2 regions of the Clostridium paraputrificum AGR2156 genome follow, and region 2 is predicted to be linked to the other one. Evidence: riboswitches for the same ligand, from Rfam matches in the RefSeq annotation. Region 2 holds a riboswitch; the other holds the start of a gene.
The links. A riboswitch is a leader RNA that binds a small molecule or an ion and turns the genes downstream of it on or off. The one in region 2 is predicted to bind magnesium.
Positions count from the first base shown of each region.

Region 1 (11,741 bases), on a different contig from region 2:
GTTAGATGCTACGGTGCTAACGACGTTAGAGAAGGTGTTGCTATAATGCACATGGAAGGTGTTGACGTATCAATAACTGGTAACTCAACTAACCCAACAAGATTCCAACACCCAGTTGCTGGAACATACAAGAAAGAATGTATAGCACAAGGTAAGAAATACTTCTCAGTTGCATCAGGTGGTGGTACTGGAAGAACTCTTCACCCAGATAACATGGCAGCAGGTCCAGCTTCTTATGGTATGACTGATACTATGGGAAGAATGCACTCAGATGCACAATTCGCTGGATCATCTTCAGTTCCTGCTCACGTTGAAATGATGGGATTAATCGGTGCTGGTAACAACCCAATGGTTGGTATGACTGTTGCAGTTGCTGTTGCTGTTGAAGAAGGAATGAACAAGTAGTCTTTACTTAGTTGGAATATATAAAGCACACTATTAGAATAAGCTAATAGTGTGCTTTTTAATAAGTATTTTTAGAAATGTAATTATATAAGTCTTCCATTATCAAATCTCCACCAAGCCTATAGTTATAATCAGAATTTGAAACTATAGATTTATTATAGCTCCAGGTGGCATTCCATAACTTAGCTATAAAAATATACTTATTTAATTTATCTACATGGTAAGAAGTACAATCTCCAAAGTAAAAGAATAATAGTTTCTTTCTTATGTCCTTGGATAAAAACCATGATAGTGTAGCTAGGTCATAGTAAATATCATTCATTCCTATAAAATCAAAATCAACTAAGTAGACTTTGTTATTTTTATATAAGATGTTAGAAGGATTTAAGTCGTTATGGCATAATCCTAAGTTTATATCTTTAGAAAGCTCTTCTTCTAAGAGATTTAATTTATGAATTATAAATTTCGTGTATGGAGGAAGAGAAAAATTTATTTTTTCTAAATGAGAGAAATTGTTTTTGATTTTTTCAAAAGGATTATTATAAGTATTGATAGAAATAGAGTGTAACTTTTTTAATTCTGATGATATAGATTTTAAAAAAGTTTCTGTATTTTGCAGTTTTTCATCTAAATTTGCATTGGATATATATTTGTTAAATAAAATTTTCTTTGAAGTGAAAATTCCTTTGGGTATAATATCCTTATCTTCTAATAGTTTAATAAGCTTCGTATTATTCCTTTTTGTAACTTTTAAAAAGTATTTTTTATGGAAAATGGTTATATTATATGTAGAGTTATTTAGGCTATTTATTGGAGTTATTTTTAATATATTTTTCATTTTAGTCTTCCTTTCAATATTAATTTATTATATCAAAAAGATTAAAATAACAAAGTTGTATATATTATAAATTAAAGTATAATAAAATAAAAAGGATGTGTGAATTTATGAAGATTATAAAAAAAGATGGTAGATTGCAAGAGTTTGATAAGAAAAAGATTTTTACTAGTTTAGATAATGCATCTAAAGATGTAGAGGGGATTGCATTAAATGAGTCAGATATTAAAATACTAGTTGAAGATATTTGCAAGAAGTTAGAAAGCATTAGAAAAAATGATAATCCAAGCTCTAGCTATGAAATTATAGGTGTGATTATTGATGTATTAAAAAAAGATGGATTTGCACCAATAGCTAAATCTTTTGTTGAATATTAATATTTTGCAAATTGTGTTGACAAATTATTGAATACATCATAGTATGATAGTATAAAAGTTAATAGGCCTCGGTAGGTGAGGTTACTACAAGGATACGGGTCGCTGCCGTAAAAGAATGGAAACATTTTTAACTGGTTAGCAGGTTTTGCCGAACAAAGAAGGTTTAACTTAATGCGATTTCATTGCCTTGCAGAGCCAAAACTCAAACGAGAAAGTATTATTATAGTTAATTATGCCTTCGTCAGTTTGAGTTGACGGAGGCTTTTATTATTTTTTGAAAAATCAGGAGGTGAAAAAGAATGGAATCTGGAAATGGCAGTACGGAAAATGGAAGTATTAAAATTGAAGATAGTGATGTGTATCTGGATAAAGATCCTTTCTTTTTTACCCTTTTAACACCTTTCTGTTTTCAATTCTAAAACGAACATTATCCAAGTTACTAAATTTTCAAATTCAAAAAACAAAGTCTGTGGTTAAAAAATAGAATTTTTAACCCTTAGTTTCTTATTGCCTTTTTTAGGCGATAAGTAGATTGATTTAGTAAGGAGGAAAGAAAAATGTTAAAGGAAAGAATATTAACAGATAGACTAATTACATTAGGCAGAATGTCTAAGGCTGAATTATTTAATGAATTAAATACCAATATAAATGGATTATCAAATAAGATGGTAGAAGAAAGAAGAGATAAGTTTGGTAAGAATGAAGTAATACATGAAAAGGAAGCACCATGGATTATAGAGTTGTTAAAATCATTTATAAATCCTTTTAATATAGTTTTAGTTATATTAGCAATTGTATCTACTTTTACAGATGTAATTATTCCAAAGGCTGAAGATAGGAGTTTTACTGCAATAATAGTTATTTTAACTATGGTAACAGTAAGTGCTTTGTTACAATTTTTTCAAGAGAGAAAATCAAAGGATGCTACAAACAAGCTTAAGGCTATGGTTAAGACAACAACTTTAGTGAAAAGAGATGGTGAAGAGGCAAAAGAAATTGATATGGCAGAAGTAGTGCCTGGAGATATCCTATATTTATCTGCAGGTGATATGATACCAGCAGATATTAGAGTTATATCTTGTAAAGATTTATTTGTTGGGCAATCTTCATTAACTGGTGAGTCTGAACCTGTAGAAAAATTGGATCATTTAAAAGAAAGAGATAGAGGGATAGCAATATGTGATTTAGATAATATCCTTCTACTTGGCACCAGTATAATAAGTGGAAGTGCTATTGGTGTTGTAGTATCAACAGGGAATGATACCTATCTTGGTAGCATAGCAGTGGAAATATCTAATAAGGAAGAAGAAACAAGTTTCCAAAAAGGTGTTTCAAAGGTAAGTATGCTATTAATTAAATTTATGATGATTATGGTTCCTATAGTGTTTGTGATTAATGGAATTACTAAGGGGGATTGGTTACAAGCGTTTTTGTTTGCAATATCAATTGCTGTAGGACTAACTCCAGAAATGCTTCCTATGATTGTGACTACAAATTTAGCTAAGGGTGCTATGTCTATGGCAAAAAAGAAGACTGTAGTTAAAAAGATAGATGCAATTCAAAATTTTGGTGCTATGGATATTTTGTGTACAGATAAAACTGGAACACTAACATTAGATAAAATAGTTGTGGAAAAGCACTTAAATATAAAAGGAGAAGAAGATTTAAGAGTGCTAAGACATGCCTATTTAAATAGTTATTTTCAAACAGGCTTAAAGAACTTAATGGATGTTGCAATATTAGAACATGGAAGAGAAGCAGGATGTGATAAAGAAGAAGAGAGGTTTAAAAAAGTAGATGAGATACCATTTGATTTTACTAGAAGAAGAATGTCTGTTGTTTTAGAAGATAAGGTTGGAAAGAAACAGCTTGTAACTAAAGGTGCAATTGAAGAGATGCTAAATATTTCTTCTTACGTAGAAATGAATAGTGAAGTTGTTAAATTAACTGATGAATTAAAGAAAAAAGTATTAGATACAGTTAATGATTTAAATGGGGAAGGCATGAGGGTAATTGGAGTAGCTCAAAAAAATAATATTGAGGATATAATGGAATTTGGTGTTAAAGATGAGAAAGATATGGTTTTAATTGGATATATAGCATTCTTGGATCCACCAAAGGAATCTGCAGCTGAAGCTATTAGGGAATTAATTAAATACGGTGTAGATGTAAAAATATTAACTGGAGATAATGATTCTGTAACAAAGAAGGTTTGTAAGGAAGTTGGATTAGATGTTAATTATATACTTCTTGGAAATAATGTGGATATTATGAGTGATGAAGAGTTGTCAATAGCAGTTGATGAAACTAATGTGTTTGCGAAATTATCACCATTACAAAAGTCAAGAATTATAAAGGTATTAAAAGAAAAAGGTCATGTTGTAGGTTTTATGGGGGATGGAATAAATGATGCGGCTGCCCTTAAAGAAGCTGACGTAGGTATTTCTGTAGACACTGGTGTAGATATAGCTAAAGAATCTGCAGATATAATATTACTTGAAAAGAGTTTAATGGTTTTGGTTGATGGAGTTAAAGAAGGTAGAAGAGTCTTTGGAAATATAATTAAATATATTAAGATGACAGCAAGTTCAAATTTTGGAAATGTATTTTCTGTACTTGTGGCTAGTGCATTTTTACCTTTCATGCCAATGCTATCTATTCAATTATTAGTACAAAACTTATTATATGATTTCTCACAACTATCAATTCCTTGGGATAGAATGGATAAAGAGTATATAGAAAGACCCAAAAAGTGGGATGCAAAGGACATAGGAAGATTCATGATGTTTATAGGACCTTTAAGCTCAGTGTTTGATATTATAACTTTTTTGGTAATGTGGTTTGTGTTAGGAGCTAATACAATTGAGAATCAAGGGTTATTTCAAACAGGTTGGTTTGTAGTGGGGTTATTATCTCAAATACTAATTGTATATATGATTAGAACAGAAAAGGTTCCATTTATTCAAAGTAGACCAACTATACCAGTTATATTATTAACAACAGCAATAATGTTAATAGGGATTATGATTCCTTTTACTGCTATTGGAGAAGGCTTAGGTTTTGTTGCATTACCAAAAGTGTATTTCTTAATGGTTATTTTAATATTAGTTGGATATTGTGGTTTGGTGCAAAGTGTTAAAAAGATTTATATAAAGAAGTTTAATAACTGGTTATAGAATAAAAATCCGAATGTTGTCTCCTTTTGATTAAGGATAACATCCGGATTTTGTTTATAAAATCGATATGAAATTTAAATTTTATAAAAAATATTCGTAAATGCTATTGAAAAATGTCGAAAGTTATCTTATTATAAATCGGGGGCAAATTTCAGAAGTATGAAAGAGTGGTAAAATGAAAAACTTATTTAAAAAGGATGGTCTTTTAGACAATTTCTTTGAAATATCAAAAAATAATACAAGTGTTAGAACTGAAATGGTTGCAGGTATTACTACGTTTATGACTATGGCGTATATATTAATAGTTAATCCTTCAATACTTTCAGCAGCAGGAATGGATCAAGGAGCAGTATTTACAGCAACAGCTTTATCAGCTTTAGTTGCTACATTAATTATGGGATTATATGCAAAATTACCATTTGCTCAAGCACCAGGAATGGGACTTAATGCCTTTTTTGCTTTTACAGTAGTTTTAGGGATGGGATATTCATATCAATTCGCATTAACAGCAGTTTTCCTAGAAGGTATTATATTTATTCTTTTAACTTTATTTAATGTACGTGAAGCAATTGTTGATTCTATACCATCTAATATTAAGAAGGCAATATCAGTTGGGATTGGGTTGTTTATTGCTTTAATTGGACTTGAAGGAGCTGGAATTATAGTTCATCCACAAGATGGTGGAACAATAGTTGCTCTTGGAGATATAACTAGTGGAACAGCTTTACTTGCAATAATAGGTATTCTTATTACTGGAATATTATTGGTAAGAAAAGTTAAAGGAGCTTTATTTATCGGAATGTTAATTACTGCTGTAGTTGGGATTCCAATGGGTGTTACACCAGTGCCAACAACTATAGTTAGTGCGCCACCATCAATAAGCTCAGTGTTCTTACAATTTGAATGGTCAAATATTTTTTCGATAGATATGTTGATAGTACTATTTACATTATTATTTATGGATATGTTTGATACTATAGGAACTTTAGTTGGAGTTGCTACTAAGGCTAAGATGTTAGATGAAAACGGAAAGGTTCCTAATATTAAAAAGGCTTTATTTGCAGATGCAGTAGGTACAACTTTTGGAGCTTGCGTAGGAACTAGTACAGTAAGTACATTTGTTGAAAGTGCATCAGGAGTTGCAGAAGGTGGTAGAACAGGACTTACAGCAGTTTCTACTGGTATAATGTTTGCTTTAGCATTATTTTTCTCGCCAGTATTTGCGTCAATAACTTCAGCTGTAACATGTTCAGCTTTAGTATTAGTAGGTTTATTTATGATAGAGCCTATTAAAGAGATAGAATTAAATGAGTATACAGAAGCTATACCTGCATTCTTAACAATAATAATGATGCCATTATCATATAGTATTTCAGATGGTATAGTATTTGGAGTTGTTTCTTACATAGTATTAAAGATATTTGCTGGTAAAGCCAAAGACATTAGCTTTACAACTATAATAGTAGGTGCAATATTTTTACTTAAGTTCTTAATTTAAATATAAGTAATGAAAAAGAGGTTTTGAATTTCGAAATCTCTTTTTATATAGATATTTAAGAAATAATTTCTAGTTTAAAAGATAATATCCTAGTTTGAAAATATTCATCTTACATACACTATGTTATAAGGAATTTCACAATTTGTTTACTTTGAAAAAATAGATTAAAGATGGTAAACTAATGAAGGATTTAAATTAATTAGTATAAAGTACAAAAGATAATAAGGAGAGTAAAAACATGTTAGAAGATGAAAAAAAATTAAGGTGGTATAACCTTGCACTTATGGCCTTTGTATCTGTATGGGGGTTTGGTAATGTTGTTAATAACTTTGCAAACCAAGGGTTAAAAGTTATAGTTTCATGGGTGCTAATTATAGGATTATACTTTGTACCTTATGCATTAATGGTAGGGGAATTAGGATCTGTTTTTAAAGATGGTAAAGCAGGAGTTAGTACTTGGATAGGAAATACAATGGGAAAAAAGCTTGCTTATTTTGCAGGATGGACTTATTGGGTTGTACATATTCCATACTTGGCTCAAAAACCTCAAGCAGTACTTATAGCCTTAGGATGGGCAGTTAAAGGTGATGGAACTCTTGTAAGTGATATGCCTACATTAACAGCTCAATTAATTACATTAGTAATATTTTTAATATTCTTATGGGTAGCTTCAAGAGGGATAACTTCTCTTAAAACTATAGGTAATATAGCAGGAACATCAATATTTATAATGTCAATGCTTTATATACTATTAGTTATTGCAGCACCATTTATAAGAGGAACTGATATTGCAACAGCTAACATTACAGTTGAAACTATAATACCTAGATTTGATTTTACTTACTTTACAACATTATCAATGTTAGTGTTTGCGGTTGGAGGAGCAGAAAAAATATCTCCATATGTAAATAATACAAAAAATCCATCAAAGGAATTTCCTAAAGGAATGTTAACTCTAGCTATCATGGTAGCAATATCAGCTATTTTAGGATCAGTAGCTATGGGAATTATGTTTGATGCAAATAATATTCCTAAGGACTTAATGATGAACGGTCAATATTATGCATTTAAGATGCTAGGTGAGTATTATGGAGTGGGTAATATATTATTAATTATATATGCGCTTGCTAATATGACAGCACAAATTTCTGCTTTAGTATTCTCTATAGATGCACCATTAAAAGTACTTTTAGCAGATACTGATGATAATTTTGTACCAAGAACTTTAACTAAGACAAATAAGTATGGAGCACCTATTAATGGATACTTAATGACTGCTATCTTAGTTGGAATACTTATAGTTGTACCAGCATTAGGAATTGGTGATATGAGTGAGTTATATAACTGGTTATTAAAGTTAAATTCTGTAGTTATGCCAATGAGATATCTATGGGTATTCTTAGCATTTATAGCACTTAAGAAGGCTTCGGATAGATATAATTCAGAATATAAGTTTGTTAAGAATGATAAGGTAGCCCTAGGATTTGGGGTATGGTGCTTTATATTTACAGCCTTTGCTTGTATCATGGGAATGTTCCCTTCAGGAATTCAAGCTTATTCAGGTGAATGGTGGTTCCAAGTTATATTAAATGTAGTGACACCATTTGTATTAATAGGATTAGGATTAATACTACCTTTAATAGCTAAAAGGAAAAAGAATACATAATTTTTAATAAAATCTTAAAATAAGGCTTTGAGTCTTTATTCATCTAAGAGTTAATTGTATAATAGGATTAGCAAAAGAAAATAATAATTATTATGAGGTAAAATTATGAACAAAGGTACATTGAGAACAATAATGTATATAGCATTGGGTGTTTTAATATTTTCAGTTGTTATTAATTTATTCTTTTCAATACTTCCATATCTTTTAGTAGGTGGAGCGGCAATTTATGTAGTTACTAAGGTTGTAGGATATTTTAATTCTAAAAAGAGTAAGAGAAGTAGTAATGAATCAACAAATAATAATTATGAAGTATATGTTGATGATTCTGTAGATACAAGTAATGCTATAGATGTAGATTTTGAAGATGTAGACAAATAAATAGATAAACATAGGGATGGTTTGAACAGCCATCCTTTTTTGAGTTTAATTAGTATTAAAAGGGGAAATTTATATGAATATAAGAAAATTAAAAATTTTTTATGCAACAGCAACTAGTTTAAATATGACCAAGGTAGCAAAGGAACTATACATAAGTCAACCATCTGTAAGTCAAGCTATTCATGAGTTTGAAGAGGAGATAGGTGCAAGATTATTTGATAGAATAGGTAAAAGAATTTACTTAACAAATGAAGGAGAAGTTTGTCTTAATTATGTGCGAAGAATTCTTAACTTATATGAGGAAGCAACTGAAAAAGTCAATGAAATAACTAATCAAGAAAAGGGAAAAATAAAAATAGGAGCTAGTACAACAATAGGTACATATATTCTTCCTGATATATTAAAGGAGTTTGTTGAGGTGCATAAAGGAATTGAAATTTCTTTAATAATAGAAAATACTACAAATATAGAAAAGCTAATTCTAGAGAATAAGGTGGATTTTGCTTTTGTAGAAGGTAGGATAATATCTGAAGAAATAAATAAGATTCCAGTATGGAAGGATGAAATTGTATTTATAACTAGTGCTAAACATCCTTTAGGAGATAAAGGCATTATAACTCCTAAAGAACTTAAAAAGGAAAAGTTAATAATGAGAGAGTTTGGTAGCGGCACTAGAGAAATTGTTGAGAGTTTCTTTTTAGAAAAAAATATAGATTATAGAATTTTTATGGAACTTGGAAATACAGAAGCTATAAAGAAAAGCGTAGAAGCTAATTTAGGAGTAGGTTGTATCTCTAAAAGATGTTTAGAAGATAAAGTTGAAAAAGGTGAATTAAAGACTTTAAGAATGGATTGTGGCAATATAAACAGAGAACTTATTCTTATAATACATAAGGATAAGTTTATGAACAACAATATGAAAGAGTTTATAAAATTTATTAATAAGTAAAAACCTATGGTATATATCAAATTTAAGTATTTTACCTTTTGAATATTTCAGTAGTATACTAAAAGCAACAAATGAGACTACAGAAAGCTATTAATCATTAGGAGGAATGCTATGATAGATAAAAATACATTTATTAAAAATTTTAGAAGTGTTCATGATAATCTGCCAATAGGAGCAGTTGCAACATCAGTTGGAGCAACAACATTATCTAATATATTTGCTTTAAGAGAGTTGACTTTCTTAAAGGATATATTTATGAACATGGCAGCAATAGTGGCTTTGTTTGCATTACTTAAACTGTTTTTTTACCCTAAAACAGTAAAGAAAGAATTAGAATTGCCAGTACTGGCAAGTGTCTTCCCTACATTTGGTATGTTAATTATGATTTTAGGTAACTACTATTTAAAGTTTAGTTATACATTAGGTAAGACAATGTGGCTTTTTGGGATTGTAATTTATAGTGTGATCTCAATTATAGCTATTTATAAACATTTAATAAAGAATTTTAATTTTAATACCTTTGTGCCTAGTTTTTTTATTCCCTTTGTAGGAAGTCTAGTGGCGTGTGTAAGTAGTACAGGAATGAATGAAACTATGTTAACTAAAGTTATCTTCTATTGGGGTACAACAACATATTTTTTTATATTACCTTTTATGATATACAGATTGTATAAGGGGGATATCGAAAAGCAAATATATCCTACAGTAGTTATTATGGCAGCACCACCTAGTTTGGTAATAATAAGTTATTTAACAGTGTTTACAAATTACAATAGAAATTTTGTAGGGTTAATGGCAGTGATAGTATTCTCTATAACCTTATATTCTTATGTTCAAATTCCTAAATGCTTAAAAGAGAAGTTTAATGCAGGTTTTGCAAGTTTAACCTTTCCGTTAGCAGCAACAACACTTGCAACTTTTAAAATTAGTATGTATTTCTTGACTGTAAATGCAACTTTAGCGCATTTGTTTGAAGGAATTGGAGTTGTAGAATTATTTATTGCTACCTCAGTGATTGGGTTTGTCCTTTACAATTTGTTTAATCTACTATTCCAAAAATTAACCATGCAAGATGCAATAGAATAGTTAAAAGTAAGAAGAGAAATTATTATGTGATTTCTCTTTTTGATTATTCTAAATTAATTTTCGGATTTAATAAAATGAAGTTTCAAGAAATCATAATTTCATTTTAATTGCTATTAAAGTGTATGTAATGTATAATATTGCTATAAAATGAAAGTTTTAATTTAAAAGGGGGCAAAATGATGGCGAAAGTAAAAATGACAACTCCATTGGTTGAAATGGATGGAGATGAAATGACTAGAATCCTTTGGGGCATGATAAAGGATGAATTAATAATTCCTTTTGTTGATTTAAAGACAGAGTATTATGATTTAGGGCTTGAATATAGAAATGCCACTAATGATCAAGTTACAATTGATGCAGCTAATGCTATTAAAAAATATGGGGTTGGTGTTAAGTGTGCAACAATAACACCTAATGCTGCAAGAATGAAGGAATATGATTTAAAAGAAATGTGGAAGAGCCCAAATGGTACAATTAGGGCAATATTGGACGGTACAGTATTTAGGGCTCCAATAATAGTAGATCCTATTAAGCCATACGTTAGAAATTGGAAGAAGCCAATTACAATTGCAAGACATGCTTATGGTGATATATATAGGGATGTTGAAATGAAGGTGGAAGGAAAAGGAAAGTGTGAGCTTGTTTTTACATCTGAAGATGGGAAAGAAAAAAGAGAATTAATTCATAACTTTGATGGAGCAGGTGTGGTTTTAGGAATGCACAACTTAGACAAATCTATTGAAAGTTTTGCAAGAAGTTGTTTTAATTTTGCATTAGATACAAAGCAAGATTTATGGTTTGCCACTAAAGATACTATTTCAAAAAAATATGATCACACATTTAAGGATATATTCCAAGAAATATTTGATAAGGAATACAAAAATAAGTTTTATGAAGTTGGTATAGAATATTTCTATACATTAATAGATGATGCTGTTGCAAGAGTAGTTAAGTCGGAAGGCGGGATGATATGGGCTTGTAAGAATTATGATGGAGATGTAATGAGTGATATGGTTGCTACTGCTTTTGGATCATTAGCTATGATGACTTCAGTATTAGTTTCTCCAGAAGGAAATTATGAGTATGAAGCAGCTCATGGAACTGTTCAAAGGCATTATTATAAACATTTAAAAGGTGAAGAAACTTCAACAAATTCAATGGCAACTATATTTGCTTGGTCTGGCGCTTTAAGAAAGCGTGGAGAGCTTGATGGGAATAAAGAACTTATGGATTTTGCTGATAAGTTAGAAAAAGCATCTATACAAACAATAGAAGAAGGTATAATGACAAAAGATTTAGCTTCACTAGCCTCAATGGAAAATGTTAAGGCTGTTAATAGTGAAGAGTTTATTAAATCTATAAGAGAAAGAT
Region 1 covers NZ_AUJC01000007.1:176,116-187,856, reverse strand. Annotated here, with positions in the region: gene G594_RS0108845 (GGGtGRT protein) at 1-405, shown strand, start outside; gene G594_RS0108840 (phosphotransferase) at 464-1,243, opposite strand; gene G594_RS0108835 (ATP cone domain-containing protein) at 1,351-1,617, shown strand; M-box (ykoK) riboswitch at 1,678-1,839, shown strand; gene mgtA (magnesium-translocating P-type ATPase) at 2,175-4,793, shown strand; gene G594_RS0108820 (NCS2 family permease) at 4,969-6,291, shown strand; gene G594_RS0108815 (amino acid permease) at 6,530-7,957, shown strand; gene G594_RS0108810 (hypothetical protein) at 8,063-8,335, shown strand; gene G594_RS0108805 (LysR family transcriptional regulator) at 8,409-9,284, shown strand; gene G594_RS0108800 (TDT family transporter) at 9,396-10,370, shown strand; gene G594_RS0108795 (NADP-dependent isocitrate dehydrogenase) at 10,550-11,741, shown strand, end outside.
Region 1: linked by a shared signal. The riboswitch ahead of mgtA (magnesium-translocating P-type ATPase) and the one ahead of mgtE (magnesium transporter) in region 2 are both predicted to bind magnesium.

Region 2 (11,741 bases):
ATGCTATGCTTGCAAAGGATTTAGCAGAACAAATTATTTTAATGATAGAATAGGAGGGATATTATGACTTTAGGGTTTAAAGAAAACTTCTTATGGGGAGGGGCTCTATCAGCTAATCAAGTTGAAGGGGCTTACCTAGAAGGGGGAAAGGGCTTATCCACAGCAGATGTACTTCCAAAAGGAATGATGAGTTCACCAGTTATACCACCAGAGGGAGACTATCCATCTCATACAGCAATCGATTTTTATCATAGATATAAAGAGGATATAAAACTTTTCAAAGAATTAGGTTTTAAATGTTTACGATTATCTATTGCTTGGAGTAGAATATTTCCTAATGGAGATGAAGAAACTCCAAATGAAGAAGGATTAAAGTTTTATGATGATGTATTTGATGAATTAATCTCAAATGGTATAGAACCTGTAGTAACCTTATCTCACTATGAAATGCCATTAGGTCTATGTAGCAAATATGGTGGGTTTACAAATAGAAAGCTTATAGGATTTTTTGAAAGATATGTAAGAACTGTTTTTATAAGATACAAGGATAAGGTAAAGTATTGGATGACTTTTAACGAAATCAATAGTATAACTGTAATGAGATTTACATGTGGTGGTATCATTCCTAAAGAAGGTGAGAATCCAAGGCAATTAAGCTATGAGGGAGCACATAATCAATTAGTTGCAAGTGCTTTAGCAGTTAAAGCATGTCATGAAATAGTAGATGGTGGAAAGATAGGGTGTATGATTAATTATGGATGTGTATATCCTATGACTTGTAATCCACTTGATGCATTAGATGCTTTAGATAAAGATAGAAGAACGTTATTCTTTGCTGACGTGCAAATTAGAGGAAAATATCCAAATTATCAAAAGAGATTTTTTAGAGAAAATAATATCTCCATAGGAATATCAGAAGAGGATGAAAAGATACTAAGAGAAAATACTGTAGATTTCCTTGGTATGAGTTATTACATGAGTAGGGTTGCAAGTACTGATGCTGAACATCTTGAAAAAGCAGAAGGGAATATATTTAAAATGGTTAAAAACCCTTATCTTAAATCATCAGAATGGGGATGGCAAATAGATCCAGAAGGATTAAGATTCTCATTAAATACATTATATGATAGATATGAAGTTCCTATATTTATAGTTGAAAATGGACTTGGAGCAGTAGATGTTGTTGAGGAAGATGGCTCAATTAATGATGATTATAGAATTGACTATTTAAGAAAACATATAAGTGCTATGAAAGAGGCTGTAAATGATGGTGTTGACCTTATAGGATATACATCTTGGGGACCAATAGACTTAGTGAGTGCATCTACAGGTGAAATGAAGAAACGTTATGGATTTATCTATGTAGATAAGGATGATGAGGGAAATGGAACTTTAGAGAGAAGAAAAAAGAAGAGTTTTAACTGGTACAAAGAAGTAATTGAAAGTAATGGGGAAAAACTTTAAACTAATATTATATATAGAAAGAAGTAGAATTTACAATTTAAATTCTACTTCTTTCTATATATTTATGTAAAAAGTGATGCTAAATAAGAAGTTAAAAATGAAGTTATAATTTAGATTTGCTAATAAGGATAATTATGGTAAAATGTATACAAACATTGGAATTTATCGAGGCTGGTGAGAATATGGAGAAACAAGAGATGAACTCAAATAAAAAGTTTTGGAATAGATTTGCTAGTAAATATGATTTTATAATAAAAAAAGATGAGCAAGCTTATGAAGAGATGATTAAACTTATTAGAAGAGATGTAAATTCTAAAATGGAAATGTTGGAGCTTGCAACAGGTACAGGATTAATTGCTTTAAGAATAGCAGATAAAGTGAAGTATTTGGAGGCTACTGATTTTTCTGAAGAAATGATAAAAGAAGCAAAACGTAAAGAGAGGCCTAATAATCTTAATTTTTCAGTAGAGGATGCATGTGATTTACCTTATGGTTCTAAAACATTTGATTGTGTACTTATATCTAATGCACTTCACATAATGCCAAAGCCTGAGGAAGCACTTAGTAATATTAAAAGAGTATTAAAGGATGAGGGGATCTTAATAGCACCAACTTTTACACATAAGAGTAGTATAAAAGCTAAAGTGTTATGGAAACTTATGTCTATTGTAGGTTTTAAGGCTTATAGCAAATGGACAACTGATGAGTATATTAAGTTTATAAAAAGTAATGGCTTTAAAATAAAGAAAAGTAAAAAAATAAAAGGAACTTTTGAGTTAGCATATATTGTAGCAATTAAAGAATGTAGGTAAAATAGTATCTAGATTCTTTTTTCTTTAGGAGGAAAATATGAGAAACATAAAAATGTTATTACAATATGATGGAACAAGATATAAGGGATGGCAAAAGCAGAATCAAAAAGGCAATTCTGTTGTAACAATACAAGGAAAAATCGAAAATGTTTTAAGTAAAATGACAGGGGAGGAAATAGAAGTAATAGGTTGTGGCAGAACAGATTCTGGAGTTCATGCAGATAATTATGTGGCAAACTTCTTTACTGATTCAAAAATGACTTTAGTGGAAATGATGAGTTATCTTGAAGAATATTTACCAGAGGATATTGTGGTTAAAGAACTTAAGATAGCAAGTGATAGGTTTCACTCTAGGTTAAATGTAAAGGGAAAAACCTATGTGTATTCAATTCAAAACACAAAATATCAAGATGTATTTTCCAAGAGATTTGCTTATCATATAAAAGAAGAATTAGATATAGAAAGTATGAGAGAAGGTGCAAAGTATCTTATAGGCACTCATGATTTTAAGAGTTTTACTAATTTAAAAGTAAAGAATGGTAAAAAGTCCACTATAAGAACTATAAGGGATATAAAAATAACAAATTATAATGGATTTGTACAAATAGAAGTAAGTGGAAATGGATTTCTGTTAAATATGGTAAGAATAATTGTAGGAACATTAGTAGAGGTTGGAGTTCATAAAAGGAATCCAGAAGATATTAAAGAGATATTAGAGTCTAAGAATAGAGAAAATTCAGGTCTAAAGGTTCCAGGGAAAGGATTAATGCTTAAAAATTTAGAATATTAATTCAAAAGTGTTGACTTATATCAAATAAAAGAATAGTATTAAGTAGGAAAATTTGTTAGGTGAGGCTCCTATAAAGATAGATGCTGCTACCCAGAAAAATCGAGAGATTCCAATGGGTTAACAATAATTATCGCCAAGGTAATTTTTAACGTAGCTGACAAGAAAAGGTCAAAGCTTTATAGTGCTAAAGCTCTACAATTAAATTGTGTTATATTTAAGGCTTTTTAACGTAGGGTTAAAAGGTCTTTTTTTATTCTTTAGGAAATTATAGCATCAATTAAATTGTGGATAACTTCAACAATTTAGCTAGATATTATTTCATTTCTTCCTAAAGAATAAAAAATAAAATATATGCCCCTGCAAGATTTTCTTCAGGCAAGCTTCGGAAATGCAGATGGGCAAAAAAATAAGGTGGTGAATTAAATGGAATCTGATGCCAGTAGGAGTATAAAAGTTAAGACGGAAAACAAAATAAAGGATGAGGATGAAGTTTGTTCGCCGTATAGGGTGTTTTATCCTCTTATATAAGGAGGAGTTATAATGAAGAAAGAATTAAATGAAAAGGATTTATTAGAAAAATTACTAAATTATACTCAGGAGGAGCTAGAAGAGAAGATTGAGGATATTCATCCTGCTGATGTATTAGATTTACTTCATGACAACGAAGATGATTTCTTTAAGATATTAAAAAGATTACCAGATTGGTTTATTGCAGCTATTCTTGAGGAAGAAGATGATGAAGAAAAGTATGAAATTTTAAAGAAGTTTTCTGAAAATAAGCAAAAGAAGATTTTAGGTGAGATGTCCTCTGATGAGTTAACAGATCTTGTTGGAGTCTTAGATGAAGAAGAAATTAAAGATGTTTTAAAGAAAATAAATGAAGAAGATAGAAAAGATGTTTATAAGCTTCTTTCATATGAGCCAGATACAGCTGGTGGTATTATGGCAACGGAGTTTGTATCAATAAGGGAAAATAAAACTATTGAAAAAACCCTAAAGTATTTACAAAAGGAAGCTCCAGATGCTGAATCTGCATATTATCTTTATGTTATTAATAAGGAAAATGTCTTAAAAGGTGTAGTTTCTTTAAGAGATATAGTATGCAATGACTTTGATACAAAGATATCTGAAATAACAAATACCAATGTAATATCAGTGCCGTACTATATGGATCAGGAAGAAGTGGCTAGCAAGTTTGAAAAGTATGGATTTATGACAATGCCAGTTGTAGATGAGAATAATAAGATTTTAGGAATAGTAACTGTAGATGATATAGTTGAGGTTATGCAGGAGGAAACTACAGAAGATATCCATCGTCTTGGTGGTGTGGATGAAGAGGAAAAAGTAGATGGTTCCTTTAGAGATTCTGTAAAAAGTAGATTACCGTGGCTTATAGTAAACTTAATTACTGCAATTCTTGCAGCTTCTGTTGTAGGAGCTTTCGAAGGCACAATAAGTCAAGTTGTAACTCTTGCAACCTTTATGCCTATTGTAGCAGGAATGGGAGGAAACGCAGGAACACAATCATTAACAATAGTAGTTCGTGGTATTGCATTAGGAGAATTAGATAAAGATAATGGGATGAGAATTTTTATAAAAGAGTTATTAGTAGGCCTTGTAACAGGTATAGTTATTGGAGCCATTATAGCAGTTTTAGGTTTTATATGGGAAAGGAACTTTGTATTTGGTATTGTAATTGGTGTTGCAATGATATTAAATATGATGGTAGCAACAATGTCGGGGTTTATAGTTCCAGTAATACTAAAGAAGCTTAAGGTAGACCCTGCACTAGCATCAGCAGTGTTTGTAACAACAGTTACTGATGTTTTAGGCTTTTTCTTTTTCCTTGGACTTGCAACTATGTTTATTAGTTATTTAATCTAGTTTAGATAAATGGAGGTTTTTATGGAGTGGTATTGTGCAGTATGGAATAGTGATAAGGTAAGTAATGTAATGGGAGCCCAGTTTTTATATGAGCAGTTATGTCAATGGGAAGATTCTCTAGTTGGAGACATTGGATTAATAGATGAGTTTTTTGAAGATTTAATATCTAATGGAGAAAAGTTAGATATAAACAAGGGTAAAGGCTTTATAATTATTGGATGTTTACTTGAAGATGCAGAAGAGATTGATAATCTAGTTAAGGGGTTAGCTAAACAACATGGATTATCTTATTATGAACCTCAAAATATGACTTATATTTTTTAAAAGTAAAGGACATGATATCTATAGGATATATTGTCCGTTTTCTTCTAATAATATATTTGTATCTAAGACAGTAAGTTTATTATTTATAGCAAATATTAAAAAAGTATCTCTAATAACCTTAGGGTAAAGTCGTCCTTCTTTAGCTATAGTAAGAGCTCTATCTGTTTCATCTAATGTAAGTTGTAGGGATAAGCAAAGCTTAATTATATTATTTCTACTAGGATTTTTACTTCCATTTAAAATTTGGTATCCATATGTACGATCAATATCTGCATTAGCAATTAAAGTACTTTTGCTTATATTTTTTTTATTACAAAGGTTAACTAAGTATTCAGAAATAGTTAGTTCCTTAACATCTAAATCCTTAGAAATATATGTTTTTAAATTTTTATAATTATCTATAGAATTAAGAGTATTTAATAATTCAGAAGTCTTTTTATCAATCATAGTTATTCCATCCTTAAATAAAAAATGAGATAATAATATTATATATTATATTATAGTTAAGTGAAAGTTTAGGTGGAACATGGAGATGAATTATAATGTTGGTTATAAATTATCATTGTATAAGGAACTAACGGTAATAAATGAATCGGATAAAAGTAAAATAGAGTTGGTTCAGAATATAGTAGATAATAAGATATATGTAAAAAAGACATTGTCAAATTATAAAAAAGGAGTTTTTAAAGAATTACAAAAGATTGATAACATAGGTATTCCGAAGGTTTATGAAGTTATTGAGGATGAGATGATACTTTATGTAATTGAAGAATTTATTAATGGTAAAACTCTAGAGGAAATCCAGGGGGAAGGAGTATTATCAGAGGATAGGGTTATAGAATATGGTATAAAGATTTGCGAAATATTAGATGTTTTACATAATTTAAGTAGTCCAATAATACATAGGGATATAAAGCCCTCTAATATTATTGTAGATAATAATGGTATAGTTAAATTAATAGACTTTGATGTGTCAAGAATACATAAAAGTGATGAAAATAGGGATACTCAGATATTAGGAACAGAAGGATATGCATCCCCAGAGCAATTTGGCTTTAATCAAACAGATAGTAGAAGTGATATTTATTCTATTGGGGTTTTAATGAATGTTTTAACAACAGGAAAACTACCAAGGGATAAAAAGAATGATGAAAAATTAGCTAAAGTAATTGAAAAATGTATTAAGATTTCTCCTAATGAAAGATATAAAACATGTCGTGAGCTTAAGGAAGATTTAGAGTTATGTAGTGGCAAACAAATAAAATATAGAAAGAGTAAAATGTTTATTAGAAACTTACCTGGATTTAGAAGAGGAAAGCCTTCTTATATTTTAGCTGCATCATTATGGTACATATTTTTAGTATTTGCTATTTTTATTGATATAGGTACAAAAAGTTTCTCTTATATTATTGGTGATATTAGTATGGTTATAGCATTATTCGGGTTGACTTTTCTTTATGGAAACTACAATAATATACAATCTATGTTACCTTTATTAAAGGGAAATAATAAAAGTATTAGAAAAGTAGGGGTTACTATTTATACTATATTAATTATAATCTTTGCTGGCATGATGTTAAACATATTTCAATAGGTGTATGCTGATAGCATACCAATGAAACTCTAAATATTTTTATAATGATACTAGTCCAAGAAAATGGACAAGTATCATTTTTTGTTTTAAAGGAGGAATAATAATGAAGAAGATTTTAATTGGGGTAGTAATAATACTTATTGTTTTAGTTGGAGGATGTACAGCATTAATGGGGGGGATGGCAAAATCAGCCTCTGACACAATAAATCAAATGGAAGATGACAAAAAATCTAAAGATGAATTATATAATGAGATGGCAAAGAAGGTTAATTGGGAGGTTAAAAAAGGGGAGTATTCAAGCGAAATAGTAGGGATATTTGAGAATACTTCAAATGAAACAATAGATTACATACAGTTTAATTATAAGTTATATGATGGTAATGGGGTTACTATTGAGAGTTCATTTACAAATGAAACTGATATAAAACCAGGAGAAAAAAGAGAAGTTAAGATTATGCTAATAAAGAAAGATTTTAGTAAATATGAGATAGATGTAGTATCAAGTGCTATATAGATAATATTGTAATCATGGACTAGCCATTCAATTAAAAGTAGGATAATTAGATGTTATTATTAGGGGATATAAATAATATATATTAAGTGATTAACTTTTTATATATTATGGGAGGAAGAAAGATGGTTTGTTCAAGTTGTGGTAATGAAATGGTAAAGGGAAATCTTTTTGGTGATAGATATGCACTAAAATGGCAAGCAGAAGATAAGAAGCTAGTGGCAGGTATATGGTCAAAAGGGGGCATAAAGTTAAAGACTAATTCAGCTTTTGGAAGACCTAGAAGTGAAGCTTATGTTTGCCAACAATGCAAAAAGCTAGTTATTGATCTTGAAACTCAAGCTGTATAGTAACATATATAAAATCAAGAATAATAGTTTTATAATTTCTTACTTTTAGTAGTGGGGGATATTTGTTTTGAGATGGAGCAAAATAAATATCCTCCACTTTTTTATTCTTCTATGTAAAACTTGTCTTTATTTACATTAAGGTATAAAATAGTTGATGTGTTTTAAAAAAGTATAAGAAATGGGGCAAAAAATGTTTACTAATTACAAAAATGATTTAATCAAAGAGTTTAAGAACTACAATGGAGGAAAGTTTAAAAAGGACCTAATGGCAGGGATAACTGTTACAGCAGTTGCACTTCCTTTAGCATTAGCCTTTGGTGTAAGTTGTGGAGCATCAGCTGGTGCAGGGATTATAACAGCAATAATCTCTGGTTTAGTAATTGGTGCTCTTTCTGGAGGTTCCTTTCAAATTTCAGGACCAACTGGAGCTATGAGTGCAATATTAATATTGCTTGGACAACAATATGGATTAGAAGGAATATGGGTAGCTAGTTTAATAGCTGGTCTTATTCTAATAGTTGCAGGTGTATTTAAGTTAGGAAAAGTGGTGTCTTATATTCCACTACCAGTAATTACAGGCTTTACATCTGGTATTGCATTAACTATTGCAATTGGACAACTAGATAATTTTTTGGGAGTAACTACAAAAACTTCTGATAGTGCAATTATAAAGGTGTTTAACTTTGTAAGAGGACCTATAAATCCTAATATGTATGCGTTATTAATTGGAATACTTGTAGTAGCTATAATGATTCTATGGCCTAAAAAGTGGAATGCAAAAGTTCCATCATCTTTAATTGGACTTATAGTTGCTTTAATAGTTAATATGTTATTTAATTTACCAGTTGATGTTATAGGAGATATCCCACAAAAATTGATTTTAGATGATAGATTAACTTTTGCAGGTATTAATTTAGAGTCTATTAAGGGATTAGTAGTTCCTGCTATTAGTATAGCTGCTTTAGCAATGATTGAAAGTTTACTTTGTGGTGAAGTTGGTAAGAAAATGAAGGGAGAATCCTTTGATCCTAATAGAGAACTTGTTGCTCAAGGGATTGGAAATATGATTATACCTTTCTTTGGAGGGGTACCTGCTACAGCTGCAATAGCAAGAACAAGTGTAGCTATAAAATCAGGTGCTCAAACTAGGTTGGTTAGTATTTTCCACTCTATATTTTTATTAATATCAATGTTTGTTTTAGCACCTATAATGTCAAAAATTCCTCTATCAGCATTAGCAGGAGTTTTGATGATTACTGCTTGGAGAATGAATGAGTGGGAAAATATTAAATATATGTTCACTAAAAGATTTAAGGGATCTATTATGAAATTCTTTATAACTATGATGGCAACAATAGTTTTTGACTTAACACAAGCTATATTAATAGGAGTGATTTTTGCAAGCCTATTATTTATGGTTAAAATATCAAATGCAGATATTTTTATTAGTGACGTTGATGAGGACAAATTAAATAGAAATATAAGTAAAAATAATACTTTAGGAAAAACAAAGGTAATTTATTTTACTGGGCCATTATTCTTTGGTACTGTGGACAAGTTGAGATCAGAAATTGAATCGTTAGAGGATGCTAAGGTTTTAATATTATCTATGAGAGGAGTACCTTTAATAGATATTACAGGGATTCAAGCACTGGAAGAAATAATGGAGGAACTTGTATCCAATGATTGTAGACTTCTTTTATGTGGATTACAGGAAGGAGTTAAGGATACGGTAGAAAAGTCAGGATTTAAAGATAAGATTGGAGAAGACAAAATATTTTGGAGCGCAGTGGAAGCAATTAACTATGTTGAAGATAATAGAGTTGCAATTTAATCTTATACATAAATATTTATATTAAAATGGACCCTGTTAAGTAGAAAATAAAAAATCTATTTAATAGGGTCATTTGTACAATAAATATATAAATATATAAATATATGTTTATATAAATATTCGTAGAATAAAGATTGTTACAACGCTTCGTTCTATTCTAAAATTATTTATTTAGCTTAACATGTATATATTTTGTTTTATCTACAATAACTTTTTTATTTTTTTCAAAATAATTTATTATAATTTCTGGCATTTCTATTTGAATTTCTTTTATGATTTTACAATACTTAAAGAATTCATATCCACCAGCACCACTAGCTCTGTAATTATTCATAACTAATGTGAATTTATCAGTATCACTTATCTCCTTTCCGTTAAATATAACTGAATCTACAGTATTTATTCCATTAGAATTTAAAGTAAATGTATATTCTATATTTGAAAAATAATCATAGTTATAATGTTCAACCTTTGGTTTTAAGAATGAGTCTGAAATTCTTACTTCTTCTCCGTCATAATAAAAATATTCAGCGCTTCTTGATAAGGATTTCTTTAATATTTCTCCAGTAACTTCATATACAACTAAAGTATTTGGATAAACATAAGTTGAAACAATATCACGGACAGTTACATCGGTATTAAACCCTTTTATGCTGTTAGCAAATGATGTGCAAGCTATATCAGCACCACTTGCATCTAATTGAATTTTATTTATAAAGTTAGCAAGATTTGATCCTGATAAAGCCATTTCTATGTGAGTAGAAGGATGAAGTGGAATATCTAAAAATCCTACAGGGCTATCTAACCATTTCTGAACTTCTTTTTCATAAGGTAATAATTCATTGAACATTTCTTTATTTGGATTTATTTCTGCAGTCTTTAATTCTGATTTAATTGAAATGATTTTTTCTTCATAATCTAAGCTTAATTCTATAAACTTAAATGCATTTTGTGGAGTTTGAACTATATAAGTTCCATTAACATATTGTCCGCCAATATCCATATGCTGATGTCCAGTTAATAGGATATCAAAGTTAAAGTCCTCACAAATTTTATAAGCTATATTCTCATTACTAGTGCTTAAAATTTTCTCTGTATCTAGATCCTTTTCAAAACCACCATGATAAACCCCAAGTAAAATATCAACTTGAGATCTTACTTCATCAAATACTTTTTTTACTGAAGTATAGGTATCATTTATATTAAAGTTTGTTAGGTTTTGTGGTTGTTCCCAAATGTTTATAAAGTCTGTTGTAAAACCTAATGTACCTATTTTCAATCCATTTCCTAGCGTTTTAATTGCATATGGAAGAATAGGGAGCTTACCTGTTTTATCTTCTACATTAGAACAAACACAAGTTGCATCTAGTGTATTTAGATATTTAGCAAGATAATCATATCCATAGTTAAAGTCATGATTACCTAATGTAATTAAATCATATTTACCTTGGTTTAAAACTTTCCCAATTGGATGAACTTGAAAATCTTTTTTTGATATAAAGGTTGTAAATGGAGAGCCCTGAATAGTATCTCCTCCATCAATTATCAAAGTGTTTTCGTCCTTTGTGAAAGAGTTAATTACATTTAGCATTCCTAGATGTTTATCATCATTATTAGTATAGTCTGTTGGATATACAAAGCCATGCATATCTGAAGTAAAATAAATCTTTAAAGTTTTCATATTAACACCTCAATTGAATTATATCAAAATTAATAAAATATAGCGTTTATTTGTAAAAAAAAATGATAACATATAAAACAAAAAATATGTTAAGAATAGAAGGTGATAATAGAGTGGTAAATTATTAAAATAAATGCATTATAATTATCAAAGTGTTAAAAAGTGACGAAAAAAATTGAGAGGTGTTTAACAGGGTGATATTTGACTATTTAAAGCAATTTGTTATAATGACAAATGCCCATGTTTAAAAATGGTTAAAAATGAAAAAAGTCTATTTGGAGGAATAATATGAACATAATAAGAAATACTAGTATATCAAAAAAGTTAATTGCAGTTTTTTCCGTAATAATATTATTGATGTTTTCCTTAACGATATTTAATAGTTATAATATGAAAGTATCAAATGATGAATTAATAGCTTTATATAATGAAGATACAAAGGGAATATTATATATAGGTAAGGTTAGTGAAATAGCATTAGAAAATGACTTGCTGAC
Region 2 covers NZ_AUJC01000004.1:94,593-106,333, forward strand. Annotated here, with positions in the region: gene G594_RS0103775 (PTS sugar transporter subunit IIA) at 1-53, shown strand, start outside; gene G594_RS0103780 (glycoside hydrolase family 1 protein) at 64-1,464, shown strand; gene G594_RS0103785 (class I SAM-dependent methyltransferase) at 1,647-2,276, shown strand; gene truA (tRNA pseudouridine(38-40) synthase TruA) at 2,314-3,066, shown strand; M-box (ykoK) riboswitch at 3,111-3,276, shown strand; gene mgtE (magnesium transporter) at 3,607-4,950, shown strand; gene G594_RS0103805 (hypothetical protein) at 4,972-5,274, shown strand; gene G594_RS0103810 (helix-turn-helix domain-containing protein) at 5,293-5,721, opposite strand; gene G594_RS0103815 (serine/threonine-protein kinase) at 5,807-6,868, shown strand; gene G594_RS0103820 (FxLYD domain-containing protein) at 6,972-7,382, shown strand; gene G594_RS0103825 (PF20097 family protein) at 7,505-7,729, shown strand; gene G594_RS0103830 (SulP family inorganic anion transporter) at 7,920-9,563, shown strand; gene G594_RS0103835 (bifunctional metallophosphatase/5'-nucleotidase) at 9,727-11,244, opposite strand; gene G594_RS0103840 (methyl-accepting chemotaxis protein) at 11,533-11,741, shown strand, end outside.